DNA from 4 places in the Lacticaseibacillus sp. 53-4 genome. Region 2 is predicted to be linked to each of the others. Evidence: predicted binding sites of a transcription regulator. Region 2 holds the regulator's gene; each other region holds the start of a gene.
What was found. The regulator HrcA, encoded in region 2, represses chaperone genes, less so after heat shock. The targets are predictions, from matches to a motif close to TTAGCACTCNNNNNNNNNGAGTGCTAA.
Positions count from the first base shown of each region.

Region 1 (7,517 bases), on a different contig from region 2:
CTGTTGCGGCTGGCTGGCCGCAGCGCGCACCGGTCGGGCTGAAGTTGATGTGGGGTTTGGCGTCTTGCTCGCAGTTTTGCGCGGGCGGCGCTTAAACCAGTTCGCAAGTGATTGAAACAGGCCCATGGTGTCCTCCATGCAAAAAAAGCCGGCAACTGCCGGCTTTTTTTAGAATTCCTCGGTTGCCAGCGATACTTCGGCGAGCTTATCGCCGTGAATGACGTTGACATCCGCAAAGGCGACGTGGGCCAACTTATCCAGCGCAAAGGCGATCTCAGCATCTTTGATGTTGCGCTTATCATTGGTGAACAGCAGCTCATCATGAGAGGCCGCCCGCGTGTAAATCACCGTGGTGCTGCCAAGTGAATAGACTTTAATGTAGTTCGTGTCGGTATGGGCGAGCTGTTGCGCCACCAGGTGCGGGTAGCTATTGGTGATATCGATCAACCGCATAATTAATGCCCCCAGTCTCTAGTTTCCTGTCTTCATTATAAGTGAACCGGCCGGAAAAACCAAAAGTTTCTGCGCCGCCGGTGAATTTCGCCGCTCGCCGCCAAGTTTGCTAAACTGGAGGCAGGAGGCGACAGTCATGACCCTGCAAAGTGAACCGGTCCGGCCGGCGAGTCGGTATTATTTTCCCGTTCTCAAGTTGTACCAGCGCGCGTTTCCTAAAGAGGAAAAAGTCCCCCTGGTGTGGCTGCTCGCCAACAGCAGGCGGGCAGGCATTGATTTTCTAGCGTGGCACGACGGCGCCCGGTTTGTTGGCCTGACATTTACCGTGACGACCAAAGCCCTGACGTACCTGATTTTTCTGGCGACCGCGGAGACCGTGCGCGGGCAGGGCGTTGGCTCGGCCATCTTGGACCGGCTGGCGGCGCGCTTTGATGGGCGGCCCTTGGTGCTGGCCCTGGAGCCGCAAGATGACGCCGCCTCAAATGTTCGGCAGCGGCGCTCCCGGCTGGCGTTTTACCAACGCAACGGGTTTGTGCTGCAGCCTTACCAGGTGGTCGACCTCGGGGTGGCCTATGACACCATGGCCCGCAACGGCCGTTTTGCGCCAGCGCAGTTCGATGCGCTGATGCGCGGGTACACTGGCTGGTTTTATCCGTGGTATGGCTCCAAAATCTTGCGCAAGTAGTCAAAAGGGGCTAAGCGAGGCATTCGCTTAGTCCCTTCAACTTATTTGGCGTTATTTTTTGGCGACTGTCGGGGTTTCCGGTTTGCTTTCGACAATGGCAATCGCGCCCTTGTCGATGCGTGCCTCGAGGTGCTTGGCCTGCGGGTGATCAAGGTAGAAGTCCGCCACGCGGTCTTCAATTTGCTCCTGAATCACGCGGCGCAGCGGCCGGGCGCCCATCGCGGGATCGTAGCCGAGTTCGACTAACTTCTCCTTGACCGGTTCGGTGACCTTGATGGTCAGGCCCTGGTCCTTGATGTTGGCGTTGGTGTCGTTGATCATCAGGCCCACAATGGACAACAGGGTGTCCTTGCTCAGCGGCTTGAACTCGACAATGTCGTCGAAACGGTTGAGAAATTCCGGCTTGAAGTAGTTGCCCAGCTGGTTCAGGACGGACTTGGTCGTGCCGTTGATCGACGCGCCGAAGCCGACGTTCGCCTCGGCGTCGGTCGAGCCGGCGTTTGACGTCATGATGATGATCGTGTCCTTGAAGGAAACGGTGCGGCCCTGGCTGTCGGTCAGGCGGCCGTCATCGAGGATCTGCAGGAACATGTTCATCACATCTGGGTGCGCCTTTTCAATTTCGTCCAGCAAAATCAGGCTGTACGGATTGCGGCGGACTTGCTCGGTCAGCTGGCCGGCTTCTTCATAGCCGACGTAGCCCGGAGGCGAACCGATGAGCTTGGACACGCTGAATTTTTCCATATACTCAGACATGTCAAACCGGATCATGTTCTGCTCGGAACCAAACAGTTCCTTGGCCAGCTGCTTGGCCAGCTCGGTCTTGCCGACCCCGGTCGGACCAACAAAGAGGAAGCTGCCGATTGGGCGGCCGGTCTTGTTGAAGCCGATGCGGTTGCGGCGAATGGCGCGGCCGACTTTTTCGACCGCCTCGTTTTGGCCGATGACATGGGCCTCAAGGTCAGGCACCAGGTTCTTGAGCTGCTCTTGCTCTTGCTGCTTGAGCTCGCCAACGGGGATGTTGGTCATCTTTTCGACAATCTGCTCCATGTCCTTTTCGGTGACCGTTGGCGTGTCTTCCTTTTCCTGCTTTTCGTCTTGCTGCTGCATCTTCTGCAGCTTGGTGACCTGATCGCGGTAGAAGGCGGCCTTTTCGTAGTCTTCCTGCTTCAAGGCGCCTTGCTTCTGCTTTTCGGCTTCGGCAATCTTGTCCTTGATGGTTTGCGGATCGGCTACGGTAATGGTCAAGTTCTTGCGCGAGCCGGCCTCATCCAGCAGGTCGATGGCCTTGTCAGGCAGGAACCGGTCCTGAATGTAGCGGTCGGACAGGTTGACGGCGGCCTCGATGGCGTCGTCGGTGTACTTGACGTGGTGGTAGGCCTCGTAGCGCGGCTGAATGCCCTTTAAGATCTTGATGGTCTCTTCAGGCGACGGCTCTTCGACGGTCACCGGCTGCAGCCGGCGGGCGAGAGCGGAATCCTTTTCGATCTGGCGGTACTCGTTAGAGGTCGTGGCCCCGACGAGTTGCAGTTCGCCGCGGGCCAGCGCCGGCTTGAGGACGTTGCCGGCGTCCATGCCGCCTTCGGCATTGCCGGCACCGACGATTTCGTGGATCTCGTCGATGAAGAGAATGATGTTCGGATTCTTCTTCAGCTCGTCGATGAGCTGCTGCATGCGCTGTTCAAACTGGCCGCGAATTCCGGTGCCTTGCACCAGAGACACGACGTCCAGCTGGATGACGTGGCGGTCTTGCAGCTTGGTTGGGACATCACCGTTTGCGATCTTAAGCGCGAGCCCCTCGACCACGGCGGTCTTGCCGACCCCGGCTTCCCCAATCAAAACGGGGTTATTCTTGGTCCGGCGGTTCAAAATTTCGATAACGCGGGCGATTTCCTCGTCCCGGCCGATGACTGGGTCGATTTCGCCGTTCTTGGCCTTGGCGGTCAAGTCAACGCCGAACTGACCTAAGACGGAATTGCCGCCTTGGCCAGGCCGGTTGCCGCCGCCATTGTCGCCGCGCCCGCTTTGAGTGGGTGGGGTTTGGTCCTGCGGCTGCTGCTGGCCGTTTTGGCCGGAAGCCATCGCCCGGAAGATGTCATCGAGACTGCTGAAGCCGAACGGATCATTGTTTGCATTCGTTGGTTGCATAGTGCCTCCTGCTTGTTGTTTCAACTGCTGGTAGCAGTTTTGGCATAGGTTGATCTCTTGGCGTTGGCCATTCACGTTGGTGTACAAATGAATGGTAGCCGGATTTTGATGGCAATTTTCACATAGCACCGTTGTTCACAACCTTTCTTATCTAAGTCCTTCCGCGCAAAGGACGCGGAAAAGTCAAACCAGGCTTTGACCTTCTTTGACCTTGACTCCAGTGTACACCGCGAAAAATTAAATGCAAGCACTCTTACCGTGAGAGTGCTAATTTTTTCGCGAAATTCAGTGCGACTGCGGTTTCAGCGCTGGTCAACGGCCTGTCTCTAGTCTAAAATAGTGACGGAAAGGGGGCAAGCATGTGGCATCAGACTATGTCCAAATGATGAATGATCTCCGCGCAGGTAAAATTACGGAGATCAAGATCGAACCCGAGACGTTTGCCGCTTTTCGTGAGGCCTGGACCAATTATCCGGCTCGCAAGGAAATCGTCGGCCAGGCGGAGCGCGGGGGCACGATTTTGTACCATTATCAGTCCGCCAAGGGGCAATAAAACCAGCCATGATACTTGTTCTGAAAGCGGAATAATGGTAAGGTTTACAAGAAATAGAATGCAAATTCTATTCGGCAAAAGTTTATACACAAAGGAGCAGATTACTCATGGAAAAACGCGAATTTAATGTTGTTGCAGAAACAGGTATCCACGCTCGCCCAGCCACTCTCTTGGTTCAGGCAGCCAGCAAGTTTAACTCTGACATCAACCTGGAATACAAGGGGAAGAGCGTTAACTTGAAGTCCATCATGGGCGTCATGAGCTTGGGCGTTGGCCAAGGCGCCGACGTCACCATCTCCGCTGAAGGCGCAGACGAAAAGGAAGCTATTGCTGCCATCGAAGAGACCATGAAAAAGGAAGGCTTGTCTAACTAATGACTAAGAACCTGAAAGGGATCGCGGCAAGTGACGGCGTCGCTACGGCGAAGGCCTACCTGCTCGTGCAACCCAATCTGTCATTTTCGAAGTCAACTATTGAAGATACAGACAAAGAGGTCGCACGTCTGCACACCGCGCTCGACCAGAGCATTGCAGAACTGAAGATCATCCGGCAAAAAGCAGCAGAGTCGCTGGGCGAGGAAGAGGCAGAAGTCTTCGACGCGCACATGACCATGCTGGCCGATCCGGAATACATCGGGGCCATTGAAAAGCAGATCACAGACGATAAGGTCAACGCCGAAACCGCCTTGAAGTCTGTTTCCGACGGCTTCATTGAAACCTTTGAAGCGATGACCGATAACACCTACATGCAAGAGCGCGCCGCGGATATCCGCGACGTCTCGACCCGGGTGCTGTCACACCTCTTGAACCGGCCGCTGCCGAACCCGGCATTGATCGATTCTGAAGTGGTCATCGTGGCGCATGATTTGACGCCTTCAGATACTGCTCAGCTGAACAAGAAGTACGTTAAGGCGTTTGTCACCGACATCGGCGGCCGGACCGCGCACAGCGCGATCATGGCGCGCTCGCTTGAGATCCCGGCTGTGGTCGGGACGGACACGGTCACGACGGACGTTAAAAACGGCCAGACCATCACCGTCAACGGCTTGACCGGTGCTGTGACGATCGACCCGAGTGCTGACCAGATCCAGGCTTCCGAACAGGCAGCCAAGGATTTTGCCGCACAAAAGGCCGAATGGGCGCAGCTGAAGACGGCTAAGACGGTGACGGAAGACGGTCAGCACTTCGAAGTCGGCGCCAACATTGGGACCCCGAAGGACATGGACGCGGTGCTTGCCAATGGTGCTGAAGCCGTTGGCCTGTATCGTACCGAGTTCTTGTACATGGACTCGTCGGAGCTGCCAACCGAAGACGATCAGTTCGAGGCGTACAAGACCGTGCTCGAGCAGATGGACGGCAAGCCTGTCGTGGTTCGCACGATGGACATCGGCGGTGATAAGAAGCTGCCATACCTGCCACTGCCACACGAAGATAACCCGTTTTTGGGCTACCGGGCGATTCGGATCAGCCTGGACCGGCAGGACATCTTCCGCACCCAGTTGCGGTCCTTGCTGCGGGCTTCGGCTTACGGCAATCTGCGCATCATGTTCCCGATGATCGGTACAGTCAACGAATTCAAGGCGGCCAAAAAGGTCTTCTTGGAGGAAAAGGACAAGCTGGTCAAGGAAGGCGTGAAGGTTGCTGACAACATCCAAACCGGGATGATGATGGAAGTACCTGCCGCGGCCGTGTTGGCGGATCAGTTCGCCAAGGTCGCAGACTTCTTCTCCATCGGCACCAACGATTTGATTCAGTACACCATGGCGGCGGACCGCGGCAACGACCGCGTGTCTTACCTCTACCAGCCTTACAACCCATCGATCTTGCGCTTAGTGAAGCACATCATCGATTCGGCACATAAGGAAGGCAAGTGGGCCGGCATGTGTGGGGAAGCCGCTGGCGACCCGATCATGGTGCCACTCTTGGTCGGCATGGGGCTCGACGAGTTCTCCATGTCCGCGACCTCTGTCCTGCGCGTGCGTAGCCAGATGAAGGGCCTTTCGGCAAGTTACCTGAAGACCCTCGCAGAGCGGGCCACCACCGAATCCGTGACCAACGAAGACAACATCAAGCTGGTCAAGGAATTTACCGAGAAACACTAATTGAACGCAAAATGAACACGTCCCTGCTTTGGCAGAGGCGCTTTTATTGTGCCCTGCTGAATCAAGTTTGACAGCGGATACATCAACCTCTAGACTAATTTGTGTAGACAAATATGGTTATGGAGATGGCAAAATGGAATTAGCTGTGATTGATATTGGCGGCACTTCGATTAAATTTGCGCGGTGGGACGGGACAGCCCTGCAGGACCGGACGGCGGCGCCAACGCCCAAAACGCTGGCTGAGTTTTACGGACTCTTGGCCAACACGGTAACGAAAATGAAGGCGGATCACCCCATTACAGGGGTGGCCATCTCCAGTCCCGGAGCGGTCAATCAGGCGACCGGCGTGATCGAAGGTGCCAGCGCCTTGCCGTACATTCACAACTTCCCGATCCAGCCTGAGCTGGAGAAGCGCTTCGGCCTGCCAATGGCATTCGAAAATGACGCGAATTGCGCCGCCTTGGCCGAAGTCGCAAGCGGTGCGGCTAAGGGCAAGCAGCGCGTGGCGATGCTGGTGCTTGGCACCGGCGTCGGCGGGGCGCTGATCGCAAACGGCCGGGTCGAACACGGGTCCCACCTGCTGGGCGGCGAGTTCGGGTTCATGCTGCAAAACGGCAAGTCCGTGTCCGCCCAAGCGACGGTCGTTAAGCGCTGCGAGAACTACGAGAAGCGCACGGGTAAAAAGATCACCGGTGAGGCGCTGTTTGCGGCTGCCGATGCCGGCGACCGCGTGGCGCACGAGGAGGTCGAAGGCTTCTTTGAGGCCCTGGCCGAAGTCATTTTCAATCTGCAATACAGCTACGACCCCGAGCTGTTCCTGCTGGGCGGCGGGGTGTCGCGCAACCCGGCGCTGATCCCGGGCATCGAGCGCCACATGGACGGCGTGTTCAAGACAATCGAGATTGCCACCCAGCGGCCGGTCATCAAGATCTGTCAGTACACCGATGCGGCCAACCTGATTGGGGCCGTGGTCAACTACCAGCAGCACGCAGCCAAATAACTAAACTAGGATGCAGTGAACCGCAAGCCAGACTTGCGGTTTTTTTATGTTTTGAATAAACACGAACAATAATTTATTAAAGTGCTTACTTTGTTCCTGAAAACTGTTGAGCGATTTGCCGCGCCGTGCTAAACTCAAAGCAAATACGAAAGCAGGTGACGATTCGTGACAGTTGCAGTAGTGATGGGCTCCACCTCGGATTGGCCAACGATGAAGCAGGCGGCGGCTTTGCTCGACCAACTTGCGATTCCGTACGTCAAGCACGTGATCTCGGCACATCGGATGCCGACGCAGTTGCAGCAGTTCGCCGCAGCGGCGCGAGCCAACGGCATCGACGTGATCATCGCTGGGGCCGGTGGGGCGGCCCATTTACCCGGCATGCTGGCGGCCAACACGACGGTGCCGGTCATCGGGGTCCCCATTAAAACCCGAACATTAAGCGGGATGGACTCACTGCTTTCCATTGTGCAGATGCCGGCCGGGGTGCCGGTGGCCACGATGGCGATCGGCGAGGCTGGGGCCAAGAATGCGGCGCTGATGGCCGCGGCGATGCTGGCCATCCGCGACGCGAAGGTTG
Region 1 covers NZ_BOLT01000002.1:67,506-75,022, reverse strand. Annotated here, with positions in the region: gene JUF21_RS01270 (MucBP domain-containing protein) at 1-126, opposite strand, end outside; gene JUF21_RS01265 (DUF1827 family protein) at 169-453, opposite strand; gene JUF21_RS01260 (GNAT family N-acetyltransferase) at 590-1,138, shown strand; gene JUF21_RS01255 (ATP-dependent Clp protease ATP-binding subunit) at 1,190-3,415, opposite strand; gene JUF21_RS01250 (hypothetical protein) at 3,648-3,839, shown strand; gene JUF21_RS01245 (phosphocarrier protein HPr) at 3,947-4,213, shown strand; gene ptsP (phosphoenolpyruvate--protein phosphotransferase) at 4,213-5,940, shown strand; gene JUF21_RS01235 (ROK family protein) at 6,074-6,940, shown strand; gene purE (5-(carboxyamino)imidazole ribonucleotide mutase) at 7,124-7,517, shown strand, end outside.
Region 1: the regulator HrcA is predicted to act here: its motif matches at 3,531-3,557, upstream of JUF21_RS01255 (ATP-dependent Clp protease ATP-binding subunit).

Region 2 (7,517 bases):
GTTGGGGTTTTTCGACGGCGTTCACCTGGGCCATCAGGCGGTGATTGGCCGCGCGCGGGCAGAGGCTGACAAACGCGGCCTGAAGCTTGCAGTCATGACGTTTGATGTGCATCCGGCGGTGATTTACCGCGGTGTGCCGGCCAGCTCGGTCAAATACCTGTCCCCGCGGCCGCGGAAGAGTGAACTGATGGCGCATTTTGGCGTCGATCTGCTGTACTTCATCCACTTTACCCCGGCGTTTTCAAAACTTTCGCCCCAGGCCTTTGTCGACCAGTACCTCGTTGTCCTGAATGCCGCGGTCGTGGTCGCTGGCTTCGACTACACGTACGGCAAACGCGATATCGCCAACATGAAGACACTGCCGCAGTACGCTCAGGAGCGGTTTGAAATCATTACGGTGCCCAAGACGGTTGATGCCGGGGAAAAGGTTTCCTCGACGCGGATTCGCGAGGCGCTAGACCTTGGCGATGTGGATCTGGCAAACCACTTGCTGGGTTATCGCTATCAAACAAGCGGCACGGTGGTGCACGGCGAGGCGCGCGGCCGCACGATTGGCTACCCGACCGCAAACGTCCAGGCACCGGCCGAAGAGCGCATCCCCGGCATTGCCGTGTACACGGTGCGCCTGCAGGTCAACGGCCAGTGGTACCCGGGGATGGCGTCGGTCGGGCGCAACATCACCTTTGGTCCGGGGCGCCCGGTGACGGTGGAGGTCAACCTGTTTGATTTCCACCAGGATATTTATGATGCGCCGGTGCGCGTCGAGTGGATGCACCGCTTGCGCGGGGACATGATGTTTGATTCAGCGGCGGGGCTGGTTGCCCAGCTTGCCCAGGACGAAAAGGACGCCAAGGCGTTTTTGAAAGGGCTGACGGATTGATGGCTGGGGCTTATGTGCATATTCCCTTCTGCTCTCACATTTGTTACTACTGCAATTTCAACAAGGTCTTCATCGAAGGTCAGCCGGTTGACGATTACGTCGACATGCTGATTCGCGAGATGCACCTGGTGATGGCCAGTCATCCCGATGAAAAAATCGAAACCGTGTACGTTGGCGGCGGCACGCCGACCACGCTGACGCCGGTGCAGCTGGAGCGCTTGATTTCCGGCATTCGCCGCGAGCTGCATTTCGACCACGGCGAGTTCACCTTCGAAGCGAACCCCAACGATTTGCTCGAAAAGGATAAGCTGCGCGCGCTGCATGAAAATGGGGTCAACCGCCTGTCAATTGGGGTGCAGTCGTTTAACGACGCCATTTTAAAGGCGATTGGGCGCACGCACCGGGTCGCCGATGTCTACCAGGCGATCGCCAATGCGCGGGCAGTGGGCTTTGAGAATATTTCCATCGACCTGATTTTTCGGCTGCCCAAGCAGACGCGCGAGGACTTTTTGGCGAGCCTGCACAAAGCCTTGGCACTTGATCTGCCGCATTATTCGACGTATTCCCTGATCTTGGAAAAAAAGACGATTTTCTATAACCTGATGCGCTCCGGGCGGCTGCAGCTGCCGAATCAGGACGCGGAAGCCGACATGTACCAGGACGCGATCGACCTGATGGAAAGCACCGGGCGCCATCAGTACGAGATTTCTAATTTTGCCAAAACCGGTTACCAGTGCCAGCACAACTTGCTGTACTGGCGCAACGAGCATTACTTCGGCTTTGGCGCCGGGGCGTTTGGCTACGTCGGCCGCGATCGGTACCACAATTTCGGGCCGATCAAGCAGTACCTGGACCCGCTCCACAACCACAAAGTGCCGGTGATCGAACATCACCTGGTGCCGCTGGAAGAGCAAATCGAAGAAGAGATGTTCCTCGGGCTGCGAACCCGGGAAGGGGTGTCTCAGAAACGGTTTGCAAAGCGCTACCACATGACCATCAATGAGGTGTACGGGCAGCTGTTGAAGGACCTGAGCGACCAGCAGCTGGTCACGGTTGATGGGGATGCCGTGCGCCTGACAAACCAGGGGCAGTTTCTCGGCAACGAAGTCTTTCAGCAGTTTTTGCTCGATGACCCACTGATTTGACCCCGCGTACTTGCGCCTATTTTCAGAAAAACACACGTCGGTCTCAGTCCTGGGGCCGATTTTTTCGTGAAAACGGCGAAATTAGCAGACTGAGGTTGACTTTGCTAACGGCCATTGGTATATTAAGTATTGTACTTAGCACTCAAATGGTTTCAGTGCTAAAAGAAGGTGGGATTATGTTGACGAAACGCCAACTACTCGTCTTGAAACAGATCATCCGCTCCTACACCGAAACCGGCCAGCCAGTCGGTTCCAAAGCGTTGATGGCGCAGTTGCCGGTGCATGTCAGTTCGGCAACGATCCGCAACGACATGGCGGCGCTGGAAGACGAGGGTCTGATCAGAAAGACGCATAGCAGTTCTGGCCGCGTCCCATCGACTAAGGGTTACCGTTTCTACTTGGACAACCTCGTCGAGCCAGCCGCGGTCACGCCCAACGAGATTGCTGCGATTCAGCAAGGCTTCGGGGGGCATTTTTACAAGATCGATGAAATTGTCGCCCAAAGTGCGCGCATTTTGTCGAACCTCACAAATTACACCGCAATCACCTTGGGGCCTGAGGTCACCAACTTAAAACTCACTGGGTTTCGGTTGGTGCCGCTGGGCAATCATCAGGTGATGGCGATTTTGGTCACGAGCAATGGCAACGTTGAAAGTCAGCTGTTCACGCTGCCCCCGGAAGTCGGCTCTGACGAAGTGGAGAAGGCCATTCGCATCATCAACGATGAGCTGGTCGGCTTATCGCTCGGCGAAGTCGCCCAAAAGCTTCAATCAGAAGTGCCGGGGTTGCTATTCAAGTACATGACCAGCCCGGACGGGTTCCTGGACCTCTTCGGCAACGTGCTCCGCAAGGCGGCTGAGGAACGCTTCTATGTGGGCGGGCGTCTGAATCTCATGGATTACCTGGGCGACTCGGATGTGGATCAGCTCAAGCGGCTGTTAGCCATGATGGATAATGATCAAGGCAGCCAGCGCCAGGCGTTCAATACGTTGCTTGGCCCGCTTCATGATTCCCATATCAAGGTCAAGCTGGGCTCGGAGCTGACGCCGGATGTGCTTGAGAATCTGAGCCTATTGACCGCGAACTACTCAGTCGGCGAACACGGGACTGGGATGATTGCCCTGATCGGGCCGACCCAGATGCCGTACTCGAAGATGATCGGTTTGCTCGATGCCTTCCGCGAAGAACTCGCAAAACGGCTGACCGATTACTACAATCATTTTGATCAGTGACAGGAGGCATGAATTTGACAGACAAGCAAACCAAGAAGACGCAAACCGCCAAGCAAACTGCGGCAAAGGCTGAACCAAAGCCTGAGGCCAAACCAAAAGCGGCCAAGCAGCAACCAAGTCTGCGGGATGAAATCGAGGAAGAGATGAAGGACGACCTCGAGGAAGAAGTCCAAGACTCCGGCGTGGATGTTGAAGCCCTGCAAAAGGACCGCGACGAGCTCGAGGATAAGTACCTGCGCGCCGCCGCCGAGATCAACAACATGAACAAACGCTTCAATAAGGAGCGCGAGGACATGGCCAAGTACGACGGGCAAAAGCTGGCCACTGCGGTGCTCCCAGTTCTGGATAACCTGGAGCGCGCGCTGGCCACCGAGGTCACGGACGATGCCGCGCAATCTTTGAAAAAGGGCGTCGAGATGGTGTACAGCCACCTCGATAACGCCCTCAAGGAGAACGGCGTGACGGAGATCACGGCGACCGGGAAGTTTGATCCGAACCTGCAGCAAGCCGTGCAAACCGTTCCGGCGGATAAGGATCACGCGAAGGATACCGTGGTTCAGGTCCTGCAAAAAGGCTACAAGCTCAAGGATCGGGTCCTGCGTCCAGCGATGGTCGTCGTTGCAAATTAGTTAATCAAAACTGTTAAAAGAAGGGATTTTACTATGAGTAAAGTTATTGGGATCGACTTAGGGACTACCAACTCCGCGGTCGCCGTGCTCGAAGGCGGCCAGCCAAAGATCATCACCAACCCGGAAGGCAACCGCACCACACCGTCTGTCGTTGCGTTTAAAGACGGCGAGATTCAAGTCGGCGAAGTTGCCAAGCGGCAGGCCATCACCAACCCAGACACCATCACTTCGATCAAGCGTCACATGGGCGAGGCCGGCTACAAGGTTAAGGTCGGTGACAAGGAATACACCCCGCAGGAAATTTCTGCGATGATCCTGCAGTACATCAAGAAGTTCTCTGAAGATTACTTGGGCGAAGAAGTGACCGACGCGGTCATCACGGTACCGGCTTACTTCAACGATTCGCAGCGTCAGGCGACTAAAGATGCCGGCAAGATCGCGGGTCTGAACGTTTCTCGCATCGTCAACGAACCAACTGCGTCCGCCCTGGCTTATGGCCTGGACAAAGGCGACAAGGACGAAAAGGTCCTGGTTTACGACCTCGGCGGTGGGACGTTTGATGTCTCCATCCTGCAACTCGGCGACGGCGTGTTTGAAGTGCTGTCGACGAACGGGGATACGCACCTGGGCGGTGATGATTTTGATAACAAGATCATCGACTGGCTGGTCAGCGAGTTCAAGAAGGATAACAACATCGACTTGTCCAAGGACAAGATGGCGATGCAGCGTCTGAAGGATGCCGCTGAAAAGGCGAAGAAGGATCTGTCTGGCGTTTCCCAGACGCAAATCTCCCTGCCGTTCATTTCTGCCGGTGCCAATGGCCCGCTGCACTTGGAGCGGACACTGACGCGTGCCCAGTTTGACCAAATGACCGCCGACCTGGTTGCCAAGACCAAGGTCCCAGTGGATAACGCGATGAAGGATGCTGGCTTGTCCAACTCAGACATCGACAAGGTCATCCTCAATGGTGGGTCGACCCGGATTCCGGCCGTTCAAGACGCGGTCAAAGAGTGGACCGGCAAGGAACCAGACCACAGCATCAACCCTGACGAAGCCGTTGCCCTTGGCGCTGCCATTCAGGGTGGGGTCATTTCCGGTGACGTCAAAGACGTTGTCCTGCTCGATGTCACCCCATTGTCTCTGGGAATCGAAACGATGGGCGGCGTGTTCACCAAGCTGATCGACCGCAACACCACGATTCCAACCTCCAAGAGCCAGGTCTTCTCGACTGCGGCTGACAACCAGCCGGCCGTTGACATTCATGTCCTGCAAGGCGAGCGGCCGATGGCTGCGGACAACAAGACGCTTGGCCGCTTCCAGCTGACTGACATTCCGGCGGCCCCACGGGGCGTTCCTCAGATCGAAGTCAAATTCGACATCGACAAGAACGGCATCGTGCAGGTTTCCGCGAAGGATCTTGGCACTGGCAAATCTCAGAACATCACGATCAAGAGTTCGTCAGGCCTGTCGGACGAAGAAATCGATCGCATGATGAAGGAAGCCAAGGAAAACGAGGAAGCCGACAAGAAGCGCAAGGAAGAAGTCGACCTCAAGAACGATGTTGACCAGCTGATCTTCCAGACCGACAAAACCCTGAAGGATCTTAAGGGCAAAGTCTCCGACGATGAGATCAAGAAGGCGCAGGACGCAGAAGACGCCCTCAAGAAGGCCCAGCAAGAAAACAACATCGAAGACATGAAGACCAAGCGCGACGACTTGAACAAGATCGTGCAGGATCTGACCGTCAAGCTGTACGAGCAGGCGCAAAAAGAGCAGCAGGCTAAGGGCGGCTCTGATGCCCAGGGCAGCGGCGCAACCGGCACCGCTGACAAGGGCGACGACGGCAAGACCTTCGATGGCGAGTACAAGGACGTCAACGACGACAAGAAGTAACCGTCTGTCCGTGTGAAAAGCCAAGGCCAACTGGCTTTGGCTTTTTGTTTGGTGAGGCAGTTTTGCGCGCCTTGCCCAAAATATGGTATCCTGAATAAGCTTTTTTGGGCGCGAGCACCCAATTCAAGGAGGCAACAATGGCAGACAAGGATTATTACGAAACACTCGGTGTCGCCCGGGATGCCAGCGATGACGAAATCAGGAAGGCCTTTCGACAGCTTTCCAAAAAGTACCATCCCGACATCAACCACGCGCCGGGTGCTGAGCAAAAATTCAAGGAAATCAACGAAGCGTACCAGGTCCTGTCCGACCCGCAAAAGCGTGCGGCGTATGACCAGTACGGCTCAGCCGACGGGGCCCAGGGCGGGTTTGGCGGTCAGGGCTTTGGTGGTCAAGGCTTCTCCAATTTTGGTGGCGGCAGTGCCCAAGGCTTTGGCGGGTTTGACGACATCTTCAGCCAGTTCTTTGGCGGCGGGCAAGGCGGCGGCCAAAGTGCCAATGCCCCGCGCCAAGGCGCCGATTTGCAGTACCGCATGGACTTGACCTTTGAAGAGGCGGTGTTCGGCAAGGACACCAAGATCTCTTACGATCGCGAAGCCGTGTGTCACACCTGCAACGGCTCGGGTGCGAAGCCTGGGACGAGTCCAGTGACCTGCTCGAAGTGTCACGGCTCTGGCTACATCCAGGTTCAGCGCAACACGCCGCTCGGGGCCATGATGACGCGCGAAGTCTGCGACGTCTGCCACGGCACCGGCAAGGAAATCAAGGAGAAGTGCCCAACGTGCGGCGGTACTGGTCACGAGAAGCAGCGTCACACCATCGACGTCAAGATCCCTGGCGGGGTTGAGGACGGCCAGCAGATCCGTGAGCGCGGCGCCGGCGAGGCCGGCACCAACAACGGCCCTTATGGGGACTTGTTTATCGTGTTCCGAGTCGCCCCAAGCGACAAGTTCCAGCGCGACGGCACGACGATTTATTACAAGCTGCCGATCAGCTTTGCGCAGGCCGCACTTGGCGATACGATCAAGGTCGACACCGTGCATGGGCCAGTGGAGCTGAAGATTCCAGCCGGCACGCAAACCGAAAGCAAGTTCCGGCTGCGCGGCAAAGGGGCGCCCAACCCGAACCGGCCAAACGCCGGCTTTGGCGATCAGATGGTCACGGTAACGGTCAAGACGCCAAAGGGCTTGAACCAGAAGCAAAAGGACGCCTTGATGGCCTTTGCCGCTGCCAGCGGCGAGGACGTCACCCCGCATGAAGGGTCGCTGTTTGACCGGGTCAAGGACGCCTTCAAAAATAAGTAACAAGGCTGAAACCGCTCGTGATGGGCGGTTTCTTTTTGCCTTGGCGCGGCGGGTGGTTTGAGTCAAGCTAGGCCGCTTGCTATAATGGGTTAACGAGCAATTGACAGAAAGTGGGCACTTATGGCTGACATTGATAAACAGGCGTTGCGCGAACGCCAGAAGCACATTCGTAATTTTTCTATCGTGGCACACATCGACCACGGTAAGTCGACCCTGGCGGACCGCATTTTGGAGCTGACTGATACCATCGCCAAGCGCGACATGCAGGCCCAGGTTCTGGACGATATGCCGCTGGAGCGCGAGCGCGGGATCACCATCAAGCTCAATGCTGTGGAGCTGCATTACACGGCCAAAGATGGCGAGACTTACATTTTTCACCTGATCGATACGCCGGGGCACGTGGACTTTTCTTACGAAGTCAGCCGCAGCCTGGC
Region 2 covers NZ_BOLT01000016.1:2,085-9,601, forward strand. Annotated here, with positions in the region: gene ribF (riboflavin biosynthesis protein RibF) at 1-880, shown strand, start outside; gene hemW (radical SAM family heme chaperone HemW) at 880-2,025, shown strand; gene hrcA (heat-inducible transcriptional repressor HrcA) at 2,202-3,257, shown strand; gene grpE (nucleotide exchange factor GrpE) at 3,266-3,886, shown strand; gene dnaK (molecular chaperone DnaK) at 3,920-5,779, shown strand; gene dnaJ (molecular chaperone DnaJ) at 5,917-7,083, shown strand; gene lepA (translation elongation factor 4) at 7,204-7,517, shown strand, end outside.

Region 3 (7,517 bases), on a different contig from region 2:
CAGCAGGATGTCGGTTTTCGAGTCCATAATCACATCGTTGGGGATGTACTTGGCCTCGCCGAGCACCTGCTCAACGACCGGGTGCCGCCCGCCGTGGATCGTCAGGTCGTGGCTGCCCGCGTGCATCGTTGGCCGCACGTAATGGTTATCCTCGGCGACCACCGCGAAGCTTTGCAACACGTCAAGGCCGGCAATTTGCGACGCCAACTTCTGCAGGCGCCCGATCTCTTTTTTCACTTCGTCGCGAATCTTCTGAAACAGGTCGTATTCCAGGCCCGTCGCGCGCTCCTCGGCTTCGAGAATCGTGCTTTCTTTAGCCTTCAGTTCAGGCGTGGTGAAGCGTTCCGCGTTAGTCAGCGTCTGCTTGCGCTCGTAACGGTCCTCAGGCACCTTATCGAGGTTGCTGTTAGTGACTTCGATGTAGTAGCCGAAAACCTTGTTGTAGCGAATGCGCAAGTTGTGAATGCCAGTTTTTTCGCGCTCTGAGGCTTCCAGATCGGCGATCCACTGCTTCGAGTTGGCCTGGGCGTCGCGGTACTCATCCAGCTTCTTGTCGTAGCCGCGCATGATCACCCCGCCGTCAGTGATCGAAATCGGCGGTTCGGGTTCGATGGCTCGGCGAATCAAGCCCGCAACGTCCTGAACCGGATCCATCGCCTTGAGCAGCGGCGTGAAGCTGCCATCGTCCAGCTTGGCCAAAATCTCCTGAATCGCCGGCACCTGATCCAGGGAGGTCTGGAGCTGAATCAAGTCGCGGCCATTGACCGTGCCAAACGCGACGCGGCCTGCGAGACGCTCCAGGTCGTACACCTTGGTCAGGCGGTCTTGCAGCTCGGAGCGCTCAAAATAGTGGTCCAGCAGCGTCTGCACTTGGTTTTGCCGATCTGCGATGGCGGCGAGGTCAAGCAGCGGCCGATCCAACCACTGCTTCATCAGCCGCCCACCCATCGCGGTTTTGGTGCGATCAAGCACTGCCAGCAAGGTGTCGCCTTTGCGCCCAGTGCGCGAGTTTTTGATGATGTCCAAGTTGGTCCGGGCATCCTGGTCCATCTCCAGGTACTCGGCCGGCTCGTAGGCCACGGCCTTTTGAATGTGCGCCAAGCTGCGCTTTTGGGTGGTCAGCAGGTACTGCATCAGCATCGACACGACCTGCACCTGCAACGCATCAGTGAGATCCTGACTGACGTAACTGGCCTCGGCTGACACCACGGCATCGGCGCGGCTGAGCAGGCGGTCGCCTTGGCCGAGCAATTTTTGATCATCCGCGCTCAGTCCGTCCGGCACGACGATTTCCCGACTGCCGAGCGCCCCCAGCTCATTTTGGAGCGTGAAGCGATTGCTCAGCGTGGTGACTTTGAACTCACCAGTCGACAGGTCCGCGTAGGCCAGGCCGTACTTGCCCTCAGCCGGCACGACGGCAGCGAGGTAGTTATTCGACTTGGCTTCGCCGATTTTGACATCCATCTTGGTGCCAGGCGTCACCAGTTGGATCACGGCACGTTTGACCATGCCGACCGCTTTCTTCGGGTCCTCCATCTGCTCGCAAATGGCGACCTTGTAACCATGGTCAACCAGAATATCGATGTAAGACTGGGCAGCATGGTGCGGCACGCCGCACATCGGTATCGGATGGTCCGCGTTCTTGCTGCGGGCGGTCAGCGTCAACTCAAGCAGCTGCGAGCCCTTGATGGCGTCATCGTTGAACAGCTCGTAAAAGTCCCCGATGCGGTAAAACAGGAACGCATCTGGGTACTGATCTTTGATTTTTTGGTACTGCTGCATCATCGGGGTGACACTTGCTGCTTTGGCCATGACGGGACTCCTTTTAGTTGAAAACTAACTTATATTTTAACATTTATTGACCGGTACCGCCGCCGTGATAATTGGCGCTTGCCTGCGTTACTGGGGTCAACCCGCCAAGCCTGCGCACCTTGTCTAACTGGGCTCGACCTGGCAGCAGGCGAGTGATTAGCCTAAGTTCGCCTGGTCGAGCATCTTGTCTAAAAAACCCGCCGAGCGGGCCTCGGCGGGCGGAAAGATTATTTGAGCGGCTTTTCGATAATGACCAGATCCTTGACCCGGATCTTTTTATGCACGTCACCCTCAATTTGATTCTTGGCGGTATGCGAGATTTTCAATGTTGATGGGTCGTCGCTTGGCAGCAGTGCCTCGCGGACGAAGTCGATCTCGTCCTGCTTGATGTTGCGGTGATCATGGGTCATCACGATGTCCAGCCGGTCAAAACCTTCAATCGAGTACACGTGCACTGAGCCCAGCGTGTACAGCCGGAAGGTCTTCACGTTACTTTTCCCGTACAGGTAGCGCATGGTGTACGGCAACGACTTGTGCAGGCTGAAGTTCAGGCGGATCGGGTTTTCGATCAGTTTCACAACGCATCAGCTCCTTTTCTTCTAACTTAAATATAGCATACCGGTCAACGCAACACGGCGGCGGACCAGTAAGAATAAAAGAAAAGACGGACGCTCGCTCATTGCGAGTCTCCGTCTTCCAATTAGTTGGCTGCTAAATTACATCATGCCGCCCATGCCGGCGCCAGGGTTTGGCTGAGCTGCTGCGGCATCCTTTGGTTCCGGCTTGTCAGCAACCACCGCTTCGGTCGTCAGCATCAAAGCAGCAACGGAAGCCGCGTTTTGAAGCGCGGAACGGGTGACCTTAGTTGGGTCGATGATGCCGGCCTTGGCCAAGTCTTCCCATTCGCCGGTCGCAGCGTTGAAGCCAAAGCCGGTCTTTTCCTTCTTCAGGCGCTCAACAATGACGGAGCCTTCCAGACCGGCGTTAGCCGCGATCTGACGAACTGGCTCTTCAAGTGCGCGCAGGACAATGTTGATCCCGGTCTGAACGTCGCCGTCTTCTTGAAGGGCAGCAACGGCCTTGGCCGCATTGACCAGCGCAACACCGCCGCCAGCGACGTAACCTTCGTCAACGGCCGCACGAGTCGCGTTCAACGCGTCTTCGATACGGTACTTGCGCTCTTTGAGTTCGGTTTCGGTGGCAGCCCCGACGCGGATAACGGCAACGCCACCGGCCAACTTGGCCAGGCGCTCCTGCAGCTTCTCCTTGTCGAAGTCGGAAGTGGTCTCTTCAATCTGCTTGCGAATTGTTGCCACCCGCTCGTCGATGGCTGCCTTATCGCCGGCGCCTTCAACGATGGTCGTGTTGTCCTTGGTGACCGTGACTTTGCCGGCTTGGCCAAGCTGATCGATCTTGGTGTCCTTCAGATCCAGGCCAAGGTCGGAGGTGATGACTGTCGCGCCGGTCAAAGCCGCGATGTCTTCCAGCTGAGCCTTGCGGCGATCGCCGAAGCCAGGGGCTTTCACAGCAACCACGTTGAAGGTCCCACGGATCTTGTTCAGAACCAGCGTTGGCAGTGCTTCGCCATCAACGTCATCGGCGATGATGAGCAGCGCCTTACCCTGCTGAACAATTTCCTGAAGCAGTGGCAGAATGTCTTGGATGTTGGAAATCTTCTTGTCAGTGATCAGGATGTACGGATTGTCGAGGTCGGCTTCCATCTTGTCGTTATCTGTGACCATGTACTGGGACAGGTAGCCACGATCGAACTGCATCCCTTCAACCACGGAGAGCTCGGTCTGAATGCCTTTGCCCTCTTCAAGCGTGATGACACCATCGTGGCCAACCTTCTCCATGGCATCGGCGATCAAATCGCCAACTTCTGTACTCGAGGAAGAAACCGAAGCAACCTGCGCGATTTCCTTCTTGCCGGAAACCTTGTGAGAAATCTTCTTCAATTCGTCAACGGCCGCGTTGGTCGCTTCTTCGATCCCCTTGCGAATCCCGACCGGGTTAGCGCCAGCGGTGACGTTCTTCATGCCTTCGCGAATAATGCTCTGCGCCAGCACAGTGGCAGTGGTGGTCCCATCACCAGCGATATCGTTGGTCTTAGTCGCAACTTCAGCGACCAGCTTGGCCCCCATGTTTTCGTAGTGATCTTCCAGGTCAATGCTCTTAGCGATGGTGACACCATCATTGGTGATCTCAGGAGCGCCGTATGACTTATCCAAAACAACGTTGCGGCCTTTCGGGCCAAGGGTCGTCTTAACGGTGTCGGCCAGCTTGTCGACCCCTTTCAGCATGGAACGACGTGCATCTTCACCGAACTTAATTTCTTTAGCCATGTGTTTATTTCACCTCATATTATTTATATAGTTAATGCAGGAATTGCCATGAGCCGAACTTAGTCGACGATCGCCATGATGTCCTTTTCGTGCAGGACCAGGTAATCCTCGCCGTTCACTTTGACTTCAGAGCCGGCGTACTTGTCGTACAGGATCTTGTCGCCCTTCTTGACGGCCATCGGCAGGCGCTTGCCCTCAGGACTCAAGGCCCCTTCACCGACTGCAACGATGGTGCCCTGTTGCGGCTTCTGCTTGGCGTTGTTGGCCAGCACGATGCCGCCAACAGTTTCCTCTTGCTCTTCCTCAACTGAAACGACCACGCGGTCACCTAATGGTTTTAACAAAACGATCCCTCCATATGCATAAAATTTGAACGCTTAGCACTCATTCGTCCTAAGTGCTAACTACACTAGATACTATACCGAATCAGTTTAGCAATTGCAACCCCTAAGTGCTAATTCTGTTATACTAGGCCCATATTCTCAAGGAGGTCCTCCCATGTCATTGCAAAAACACGCGGTGCAGATCCTGAGCACCTACCTGGCCGTCCTGGTGGGCAGCCTGCTGATCCTGCACTTTTGGCCGGGGGAGGCGGGGCTGTGGGGCAGCACGGCTCTCTCGGTCGGCGGCGCGCTGCTCGCCTGGCGGTTCAACCGCCAGCTGCGCCTGCCCACCGCCATTGAAACTGCGGGCTTGGCCAAAGCCGAGACCCGAGTGATTTGGGGCGTGTCCGGGGTCGCCGTCGTGCTGATTGTCCAACTGCTGGGCAGCTGGCTGGAGTCTTGGCTGTTTTATGCGCCGGCGCCAACGCTCACCCAGGCCACCTCGGCACTGCACAGCGTGCCGCTGTATGCGCTGACTTTAGTCTGGGCACTGCCCCTGCTGGAAGAGTACGCGTTTCGCCGGGTCATTTTTGGCAACTTGGCCAGCGTCACGGGCGTGTTCGGCGCCGCGCTAATCTCCGGGCTCCTATTCGCCTTGGCCACGGACCCCACCCACTGGCTGACCGCGACCCTAGTCGGCATCGTTTACGCCTATTTGTACAAGCAAACCGGTAGTGTTCAAACGCCCCTGATCGCGCACATTGGGGTGCTAGCGCTGACGCTTGGCTACGCAATATGGCACTGACAGGAGTTTAAACCTCGTTTAAGGTCTGACCTCGCGCTGACCGCAAAAGGCGAACGCGGTATACTAAAGCAAATAGACGAAACGAGGACTACTATGGACAGTCGTGTCAATCGCCGGCAAAGTCAGAGACCGCACCGGCCGCTCCTGAAAATATTGATCCTGATTCTCACCACCGCGCTGGTGGCTCTTGGCGCATATGGCCTGCGACTGTATTCACAAACCAAGTACGCCTTGAACTCGACCTACCGCGGCATCGGGACTGAGGACGGCAGCGCCGGGACAGTCGCCAAAACGATTCAGCAGAAAAAGCCCTTCGCAGTCCTGCTGCTCGGTACCGACACCGGGGCGTTCGGGCGCAACGACACCGGCCGCTCCGACACGATGATCGTCGTCGTGGTCAACCCCAAAACCAAAACAACCAACATGGTCTCCCTGCCCCGCGACACCGCCGCCAAAATGATCGGCACCAAGTCGTTCAACATGCAAAAGGTCAATGCCGCTTATGAGATCGGCGGCTCGAAGATGGCGGTCAACACCGCCTCAGCGCTGGTCAATGTGCCGATCAAGTACTACGTGACCGTCAACATGGGCGCGCTGGAAAAAGTGGTGGACGCAGTCGGCGGCGTCGACGTAGACGTCGCCTTTTCCTGGAGCGACCCACACGTTGGCAGCTACCACTTCACCAAAGGCAAGATGCATCTCAATGGCGGCCAGGCCTTGGCCTACGCCCGGATGCGCCACGCTGATCCTGAAGGCGACTACGGCCGCCAGAAGCGGCAGCAGCAAGTGATCAAGGCCATCGTCAAAAAGGCCCTGTCCACCGACACGCTGAAGAACTTCGACCAGCTGCTGAAAACCGTTTCGGGCAACATGCAGACGAACCTCTCGTTTGCCGACATGATGGCCTTGGTGCAAAACTACCGCGCCGCCGCTGGGACGATCAAATCGACCACCCTGCAGGGGCACGACGCCATGGTTTACCCCGGCCCATCGTCTTACCAGATTCCCGCCACCACAGAACTCCAGCGCGTTTCTGACACGCTGCGCACCGCTTTGGGGTTGGGAAAAGAAACCATCGCCAACCAGAACGTGCGCGAGAACAAGGCGAATACTGAGTTCAACTGGGATAATCCAGAGGCACAAAACTACGTGATTTATAATCCAGACCTGTAAAAACAACAGGAGCGCCACTTCTCGCGATGAGAGGTGGCGCTCCTGTTTATTGATTCAACTAGTCTTCGTCTTCTTCGGTGTCCTTCAGCGTCGGGCCGTAGTGGTCCAGGAAGTAGATCAGGGTCTGCAGCTCAGTGGCCAAGTCCACGTTTTGCACGCGAACATAAGCTGGCACGGAAATACGCAGCGGGGTGAAGTTCATGATGCCTTTGATGCCCGCCTTCACAAGGTCATCGGTGATGCCCTGCGCCGCGTCGGTCGGCACCGTCAGGATCACGATTTCGATCTGCTGCTGGCGCAGTTGGTCAATCAGGTCGGTCATCGGGTAAATCGGCACCCCGCTTTGAATGGTGCCGGCCAGGTCGGGATTCACGTCGAACCCGGCGGAAATGCGGATGTTATTGGCCTGGCGGAAGTTGTAATTGAGCAGCGCGTGCCCTAAATTACCCACCCCGACCAACGCCACATTGGTCAGCCGGTCCTGGTTGAGGATCTTCTTGAAGAATTTAAGCAGGTCCGTCACATCATACCCGTAGCCCCGTTTGCCCAGGGCGCCAAAATAGGAAAAGTCGCGGCGGATCGTCGCCGAATCGACCTTGACCGCCTCACTCAGCTCCGTGGAGCTGATCTTGGTCGTCCCAGAGTTCGCCAAGAAATTGAGGTAGCGGTAGTACAGCGGCAGCCGTTTTGCGGTTGCCTTAGGGATCATTGTTTCAGCCATAAGTCTCCTCCGTCTCCGTTCGAGTCGGGCGTACTTGTGAAAAGCCCGGCATACTTATAAATCGATAGTAACCGCTTTAAGCTGTGAAAGCAAGCCCTGCGGCTCCAGCTTGCTCACCTTTTTTCACGAGTGGCTGGATTCGGTATGGTAAACTGGTTGCAGACGATTCGCGCCCATGCGGGCAAAGTAAGGAGATATCACCATGATCATCATGCAAGCCCAAGGGGTTGGCCGCACGTTCAACGGCCTCGACCTGTTCACGGGCATTAACTTAGAAGTGCAAACCGGTGCGCGCATCGGCCTGGTCGGCCCCAACGGCATCGGGAAAACCACGCTGC
Region 3 covers NZ_BOLT01000026.1:17,805-25,321, reverse strand. Annotated here, with positions in the region: gene mutS (DNA mismatch repair protein MutS) at 1-1,812, opposite strand, end outside; gene JUF21_RS09630 (DUF1827 family protein) at 2,040-2,390, opposite strand; gene groL (chaperonin GroEL) at 2,529-4,157, opposite strand; gene groES (co-chaperone GroES) at 4,217-4,501, opposite strand; gene JUF21_RS09615 (CPBP family intramembrane glutamic endopeptidase) at 4,656-5,285, shown strand; gene JUF21_RS09610 (LCP family protein) at 5,379-6,458, shown strand; gene JUF21_RS09605 (redox-sensing transcriptional repressor Rex) at 6,517-7,179, opposite strand; gene JUF21_RS09600 (ABC-F family ATP-binding cassette domain-containing protein) at 7,382-7,517, shown strand, end outside.
Region 3: the regulator HrcA is predicted to act here: its motif matches at 4,535-4,561, upstream of groES (co-chaperone GroES).

Region 4 (7,517 bases), on a different contig from region 2:
GGTTTGCCTATCGATGCCGATATCGTGATGGATGTGCGTTTCTTGCCCAATCCCTATTACGTGCAGAAGTTTCGCAACCGCGACGGCCGCGATCAGGAAGTCTACGATTACGTGATGGATAACCCAGCGGCGGAGACGTTTTACCAGCAGTTTTACACGATGCTGGCCAGCATTATGCCGCAGTACAAACAAGAGGGCAAAAGCAGTGTGACCATCGCGATCGGCTGTACTGGCGGTCAGCACCGCAGTGTGGCATTCACGGAGCGGGTCGGCAAGGCCTTTGCGGCGGCCGGGTATCCGGTCGACATTACGCATCGCGATGTCAATAAACGGAAAGCGACGGTGAACCGTTCATGATGCCAAATGAAACCAAAACGATTCGCGTCATCCGCGGCCGGCGGCCCAAGGTTGTCGTCATCGGCGGCGGGACGGGCCTGCCGGTCATCGTCAAAAGCCTGCGTGAACAAAATGCTGATGTCACGGCGGTCGTCACGGTGGCTGATGATGGCGGCTCAAGCGGTGTAATTCGCAACTACATCAACGTGGTGCCGCCGGGCGATATTCGCAATGTCCTGGTGGCGTTATCCGACATGCCGGGGCTGGAGAAACAGGTCTTCCAATACCGCTTTGACAGCGGTGATAGTTTCTTTGCTGGCCATGCGATTGGCAACCTGATCATCGCGGCGCTGTCGGAAATGGGCGGGGGTATTTTTCAGGCCGTGCAAACCCTGTCGTCCATCATGAAGGTTGATGGCCATGTCTATCCCGCCAGCAACCGGCCGCTGACGCTTCACGCCGAGTTCACCGATGGCACGACTCTCGCTGGTGAGGCTGAAATCACGGCCGCCGGCAAGCACATTAAGCGGGTTTGGGTCACCGATACCGATGACGCCCAAGAACCTGAGGCCATGCCACAGGTGATCGACGCGATTTTGGCGGCGGATGTCGTGGTGATGGGGCCAGGGAGTCTGTTCACCAGCGTGCTGCCTAACTTGATGATCAAGAACTTGGGCCAGGCGGTGCTCAAGACCCGCGCGGAAGTCATTTATGTCGTCAACATCATGACACAAAAGGGCGAGACCGAGCGTTTCACCGATGCCGACCACGTGCGGGTGTTGAACCGGCACCTGGGGGCCAACTTTGTTGACACGGTACTGGTCAACATTGCCCCGGTGCCCAAGAATGCGCTGGATGCCCAGAAGTACAACGAAATCTTGGTGCCAGTGCGCCCAGACTACCAAGGCCTGCGAGACTTAGGCTGCCGCGTCATCTCGGCTGATTTTCTGAAGCTGCGGGACCGTGGGGTGTTCCACGATGGGGACAAGGTGGCGTCCGAAATTTTGAACCTGGCCTTTCAGGTTGGCACGATGAAAAAAAGAAAGCGGTGAGTGAATGGCCAGTTTTGCTAGCACAGTTAAAAAAGAACTGACCCAACTGGAGGTTCACCCGGAGCACGCGAAGGCGGAACTGTCTGCACTGATTCGGATGAACGGGACGTTGGCAATTCAGGCGCACCAGTTCGTGCTCAACGTCCAAACGGAGAATCCCGCCATCGCGCGCCGAATCTACAGCTTGATCCGCCAAGTTTACCATCATGAAGCTAACCTGATTGTTCGGCGCAAGATGAAACTGAAGAAGAACAACCAGTATGTGGTCCGCCTGACCACAGGGGTGAACGCCGTTTTGGAAGATCTGGATATTCTGGACGGGCGCGACATGTCGATCCGCACTGCGGTGTCCCGAAAGGTGCTGGACGAGCCGCAGCGGGAACGCTCTTATCTTCGCGGCGCATTTCTCGCCGGGGGTTCAGTCAACAGTCCGGAGACGTCCCGGTACCATCTGGAAATTTATTCTCTGTACAAGGACCACAACGATGATGTGCTGAAGATGATGAATGATTTTGGGTTAAATGCCCGTACCGTTGAACGGCGCAGCGGTTGGATCGTGTACCTTAAAGAAGCCGAAAAGATTGCGGACTTTTTGCAGGTGATCGGTGCGACCACGGCCATGCTTAAGTTCGAGGATGTTCGGATTGTCCGCGACATGCGCAACTCCGTCAATCGTCTGGTTAACTGCGAAACCGCCAACTTGAATAAAACCATCGATGCAGCGCAAAGGCAGATTGAGAATATTAACGCCCTGAAAGACCGGGGCCTGCTGGAAGGTCTGCCGCCCAAACTGCGGGAAATCGCAGAGCTGCGGCTTGCACATCCTGATGTTTCGTTGAAGGAGCTAGGGGAAATGGTGCCCAGCGGCGTGATTTCGAAGTCCGGGATCAATCACCGGTTGCGGAAACTGAACCAGATTGCAGAAGGCAGTCAGCAGGCCGCTGAAAGTTGACACTTCCATTACTTAATTAAATCGTCTACAATAAGCTCGATAGAAAAGATGGATATGACGTCACTGGAGGCGAGCATATGACTAAACCGATCCGTTTGAATGAACAGCTGTGTTTTTCCATATACAAAGCGCAAAAACAATTTAACCACTTTTATTCGCAGGCGCTGGCCAAGTACAAGTTGACTTATCCGCAGTACATCACGCTGCTGTCGCTTTACGAGCACGGCACGATGTCGGTCAAGGAAGTCGGGCAGACGCTGAACCTGGACTCTGGGACCTTGACGCCGCTGATGAAGCGGATGGAAAAGGACGGCTGGATCTCACGCAAACGCTCTGCGCAAGATGAGCGCCGGGTGGATGTCAGTTTGACCCAGAAGGCCAAAGACATGCGCGATGAGATTTACGATCATGTGGGTTCATGCATGACCTATCTGGATTTTCCGGAAAAAGTGTATGAAGCGATCAAGAGCCAGGTTGACACGGTCGATCAGCATCTGACGGCCATCCCTGACGAGAAGCTGCAGTGAACGCGGGCCTGAATTTGGCTTGAGGGTTGCATTTTGGCCGGCGCTCCCGTAAAATAATTGAGTACTTGCGCGGTTAGTGTAATGGATCGCACGTGAGATTCCGGTTCTCGAAATCCGGGTTCGACTCCCGGGCTGCGCAGCATTCAAGGAAGACGCCACTAGTTGGCGCCTTTTTTAATGCCTGCAGCAGGTGGTTGAGGGCTCGCGAGGCGCGTGAGTATGCTAAACTATCCCTGACCCGAAAAGTTGGTCAAAGTCTTTGACCTTTTTTGACGTTAGTGCTAAGCTTGGCACTGTACTTAGAAGAGTGCTAATACTCGTTAGGAGGTTCCGCTATGTTAGTTCCGACAGTGATTGAACAAACCAGCCGCGGCGAGCGTTCTTATGATATTTACTCCCGCTTGCTTAAAGACCGGATCATCATGCTGTCCGGGGAAATCAATGACCAGGTTGCAAACTCCGTCATTGCGCAGCTTCTGTTCCTCGACGCACAAGACCCTGATAAAGATATTTACCTGTACATCAACAGTCCTGGTGGTGTGATCACCTCTGGCCTGGCGATGCTGGACACGATGAACTTGATTCACGCCGATGTACAAACGATCGCGATCGGCATGGCTGCATCGATGGCGTCGGTGCTGCTCGCCGGTGGGGCGAAGGGCAAGCGGTTTGCGCTGCCTAACTCTGAAATCTTGATTCACCAGCCGTCTGGCGGTGCCCAAGGCCAGCAGACCGAGATTGAGATCGCCGCTGAGGAGATTTTGAAATCGCGCAAGAAGCTGAATAAGATCCTGTCTGACGCCACTGGTCAGACGGAAGCCAAGATCAAGAAGGATACGGAGCGCGATAACTATATGACCGCTCAGGAAGCCAAGGATTACGGCTTAATCGATGATATTTTGACCTCGAAGGCCGACCAGAAGTAATCCTGAAATCGAGCACTCGCGCATAGATGCGGGTGCTTTTTTGATGAAAAATAGGTGAGAACTCATCCGAATGACCAGTTTTGAAAACCCCGTCCCCAAATTAGAGAACGGTTTCTTTCCGAAAATACGCGCAGGCTCAGCATAGATTCTTCCAAAATTGGAAGAGTTTTCGGCTTTTAGGCAAATCCCTTGCACCGTTTTCAGCAGGTGGCTATAATAGAAAGCGTTGGTAAGGGAGATCCGGTGTGTCTGGGGTCCCAAAATTTTTTGCTACTACTGGGTCACTATGTGGCACGGTAGGACGCCAAACGACCCACGAAAAGGACAATGAGCTATGCATTCTGAGTTCGCTTGGATCGAAGCAATCGCGCCTGATTTCATGGGCGTGATTACGCAACGCTATCAGATCTTGCAATTCATCAGCTGGATGTCGCCGGTCGGTAGACGGGCGCTTGCTGAGCAGATGAAGCTGAGCGAACGAGTTCTGCGCACGGAAACCGAGTTTCTGCGTAAGCAAGGCCTGATTGAAAGCTCAAAGTCTGGCATGGTCCTTACCAGCCAGGGTATCGAAGTTTTCCAAGGCTTGGAGCAGTTCATGAATCGGCTGCTGGGGTTCAAGGAAGACGAGAAGCATCTTGCCGAAAAGCTTGGCATTGAGCACTGCCTGATTGTTAGCGGTGACGCGGATCAAAGCAGCCGGGTCTTGGACGAGATGGGGAAGGAGTTAAACTCCACTCTCCAGCTGATCCTGCCCAGCGGCCAGTTGACCATTGCGGTCATGGGCGGCACAACAATGGCGCGCGTGGCCCAGCAGATGACGTATAAGCTGTCTGCAGGCCGCGAGTTAACCTTTGTGCCAGCACGCGGCGGCGTCGGCGAGGCGGTGGCAATTCAAGCCAATTCGGTTGCCGCCAGCATGGCAGAAGCAACGGATAGTAAGTACCGGGTGCTGTACATTCCTGAAAATGTCAGTGCGAAAACTTACCAGCCACTGCTCCAAGAACCGGCGGTCCGTGAGGTGCTCCAATTAATTGACAATGCCCAGGTTGTGATTCATAGTATAGGAGATGCATTGATCATGGCTAAGCGTCGATCGATGTCTCCTGAGGCCATTGCCGAGCTCACCGAACAGCATGCAGTTTCAGAAACTTTTGGCACGTTTTTCGATGCGAGCGGCAAGGTCATTTACAAGATCCCAAGAATTGGGTTACAGATTCCGGATCTTGATCATATCCCATATGTGTTTGCAGTTGCCGGCGGCCGCTCCAAGGCCAAGGCAATCGCAGCATATATGAAAAATGCGCCGAGTCGGACGTGGCTCATCACGGACGTCGGCGCCTCAAATGCGATTTTAACTGGGGAAACCCGTTAGAATAAAACTCTTATTTCCTAAAGGAGGAAATTTTAGCATGACTGTTAAAATTGGTATCAATGGTTTTGGCCGTATCGGTCGTTTGGCCTTCCGTCGCATCTTTGAATTAGGTGCCAAGAGCAACGATATTGAAGTTGTTGCCATCAACGATCTGACCAGCCCAGCGATGTTGGCTCACCTGCTGAAGTATGACTCAACTCACGGCACTTTCCCTGGTGAAGTCAGCGCTACCGACAACGGTATCGTTGTTAACGGCAAGGAATACCGTGTTTATGCTGAACCTCAGGCTCAGAACATTCCTTGGGTTAAGAACGACGGCGTTCAGTACGTTCTCGAATGCACAGGCTTCTACACCTCAGCCGAAAAGGCTCAGGCTCACTTGGATGCCGGCGCAGAACGTGTTCTGATTTCCGCACCTGCTGGCAAGATCAAGACCATCGTTTACAACGTAAACGATGACACCTTGGACGCTGACGACAAGATCGTTTCCGCCGGTTCTTGCACGACCAACTGCCTGGCACCAATGGCTTACTTCCTGAACAAGGAATTCGGCATCGAAGTTGGTACCATGACAACGGTTCACGCTTACACCTCCACTCAGATGCTGCTTGACGGCCCTGTTCGCGGTGGCAACCTGCGCGCTGCGCGTTCTGCTGCTGTTAACACCATCCCTCACTCAACTGGTGCGGCTAAGGCTATCGGTATCGTTATCCCAGAACTGAACGGCAAGCTTCAGGGCCACGCACAGCGTGTCTCCGTTGTTGACGGCTCCCTGACCGAATTGGTTTCCATCCTGAAGACCAAGAACGTGACGGCTGACCAGGTCAACGCTGCGATCAAGAAGCACACCGATGGCAACCCAAGCTTCGGCTACAACGCTGACGAGATCGTTTCGTCCGACGTTATCGGCACAACCTACGGCTCAATCTTCGACCCTACCCAGACCGAAGTTACGACCGCCGGTGACTACCAGCTGGTTAAGACGGTTGCTTGGTACGACAACGAATATGGCTTCACTTGCCAGATGATTCGTACCCTGCTGAAGTTCGCGACTCTCTAATTTAAAACCTTAGAGCATTAACGATTTCAACCGTTATGAAGGGGGCGGAGGGAGTATCTCCCTCCGCCTTCTTTTTATGACAACATGTGCAAAAGCACACGCATATCCCTGGCCTCGACGGGCTGGGCTTGCCGTACCAAACACGCTGTTTGGCAGGGCAAACCTAGTCCGCTTGGGACCAGGTGGGTGTGCGCTCAGCATTCCAACATTTTAGGAGGGTTTTATTCAATGGCTAAATTGATCGTTTCTGATCTAGACGTGAAGGACAAAAAAGTCCTGATCCGCGTTGATTTCAACGTGCCGATCAAAGACGGTGTCATCGGTGATGACAACCGTATCGTGGCTGCTTTGCCGACGATCCAGTACGTGATCGATAACGGCGGCAAGGCAATTCTGCTGTCCCACTTGGGCCGGGTTAAGACCGAAGAGGATAAGGCTAAGTTGAGCCTGCGTCCAGTTGCAGAGCGTCTTTCTGAACTGCTGAAGAAGCCGGTCACCTTCGTTCCTGCTACTCGCGGCAAGGAGCTTGAAGATGCGATTGCCAAGATGAACGACGGCGACGTTCTCGTGATGGAGAACACGCGCTTCGAAGACCTTGACGGTAAGAAAGAATCCGGCAACGATCCAGAACTTGGCAAGTACTGGGCATCGCTGGGTGACCTGTTCGTCAATGACGCGTTCGGGACCGCTCACCGTTCCCACGCCTCCAACGTCGGCATTGCGTCCAATATGCCTCAGGCTGCTGCCGGCTTCTTGATGGAAAAGGAAATCAAGTTCTTGGGCGACGCTGTTCAAAACCCAAAGCGCCCATTTGTTGCCATCTTGGGTGGCGCGAAGGTCTCTGACAAGATCGGTGTGATCCGCAACCTGGTACCGAAGGCTGACAAGATCATTGTTGGCGGCGGGATGACTTATACCTTCTACGCTGCTAAGGGCCTGTCAATCGGTAAGTCACTGGTTGAAAAGGATAAAATCGACCTGGCCAAGCAGATCATGGACGAAGCTGGCGACAAGCTTTTGCTGCCAGTTGACAACGTGGTGGCTACGGAGTTCTCGAACGACGCCCCTCACAAAGTTGTTGAAGGTGCGATTCCTGATGGCTACATGGCCTTGGATATCGGGCCAAAGTCCGTTCAGGACATCAAGGATGCCCTGAAGGGTGCCAAGACGGTCGTTTGGAACGGCCCAATGGGTGTATTCGAAATGCCTAATTACGCCAAGGGTACCCTGGAAGTTGGGACTGCGCTTGGTGATTTGAAGGATGCAACCACGATTATCGGTGGCGGCGATTC
Region 4 covers NZ_BOLT01000001.1:85,192-92,708, reverse strand. Annotated here, with positions in the region: gene rapZ (RNase adapter RapZ) at 1-357, shown strand, start outside; gene yvcK (uridine diphosphate-N-acetylglucosamine-binding protein YvcK) at 357-1,388, shown strand; gene whiA (DNA-binding protein WhiA) at 1,393-2,340, shown strand; gene JUF21_RS00475 (MarR family winged helix-turn-helix transcriptional regulator) at 2,418-2,867, shown strand; tRNA gene JUF21_RS00470 (tRNA-Arg) at 2,935-3,006, shown strand; gene clpP (ATP-dependent Clp endopeptidase proteolytic subunit ClpP) at 3,203-3,793, shown strand; gene JUF21_RS00460 (sugar-binding transcriptional regulator) at 4,128-5,165, shown strand; gene gap (type I glyceraldehyde-3-phosphate dehydrogenase) at 5,203-6,225, shown strand; gene pgk (phosphoglycerate kinase) at 6,454-7,517, shown strand, end outside.
Region 4: the regulator HrcA is predicted to act here: its motif matches at 3,155-3,181, upstream of clpP (ATP-dependent Clp endopeptidase proteolytic subunit ClpP).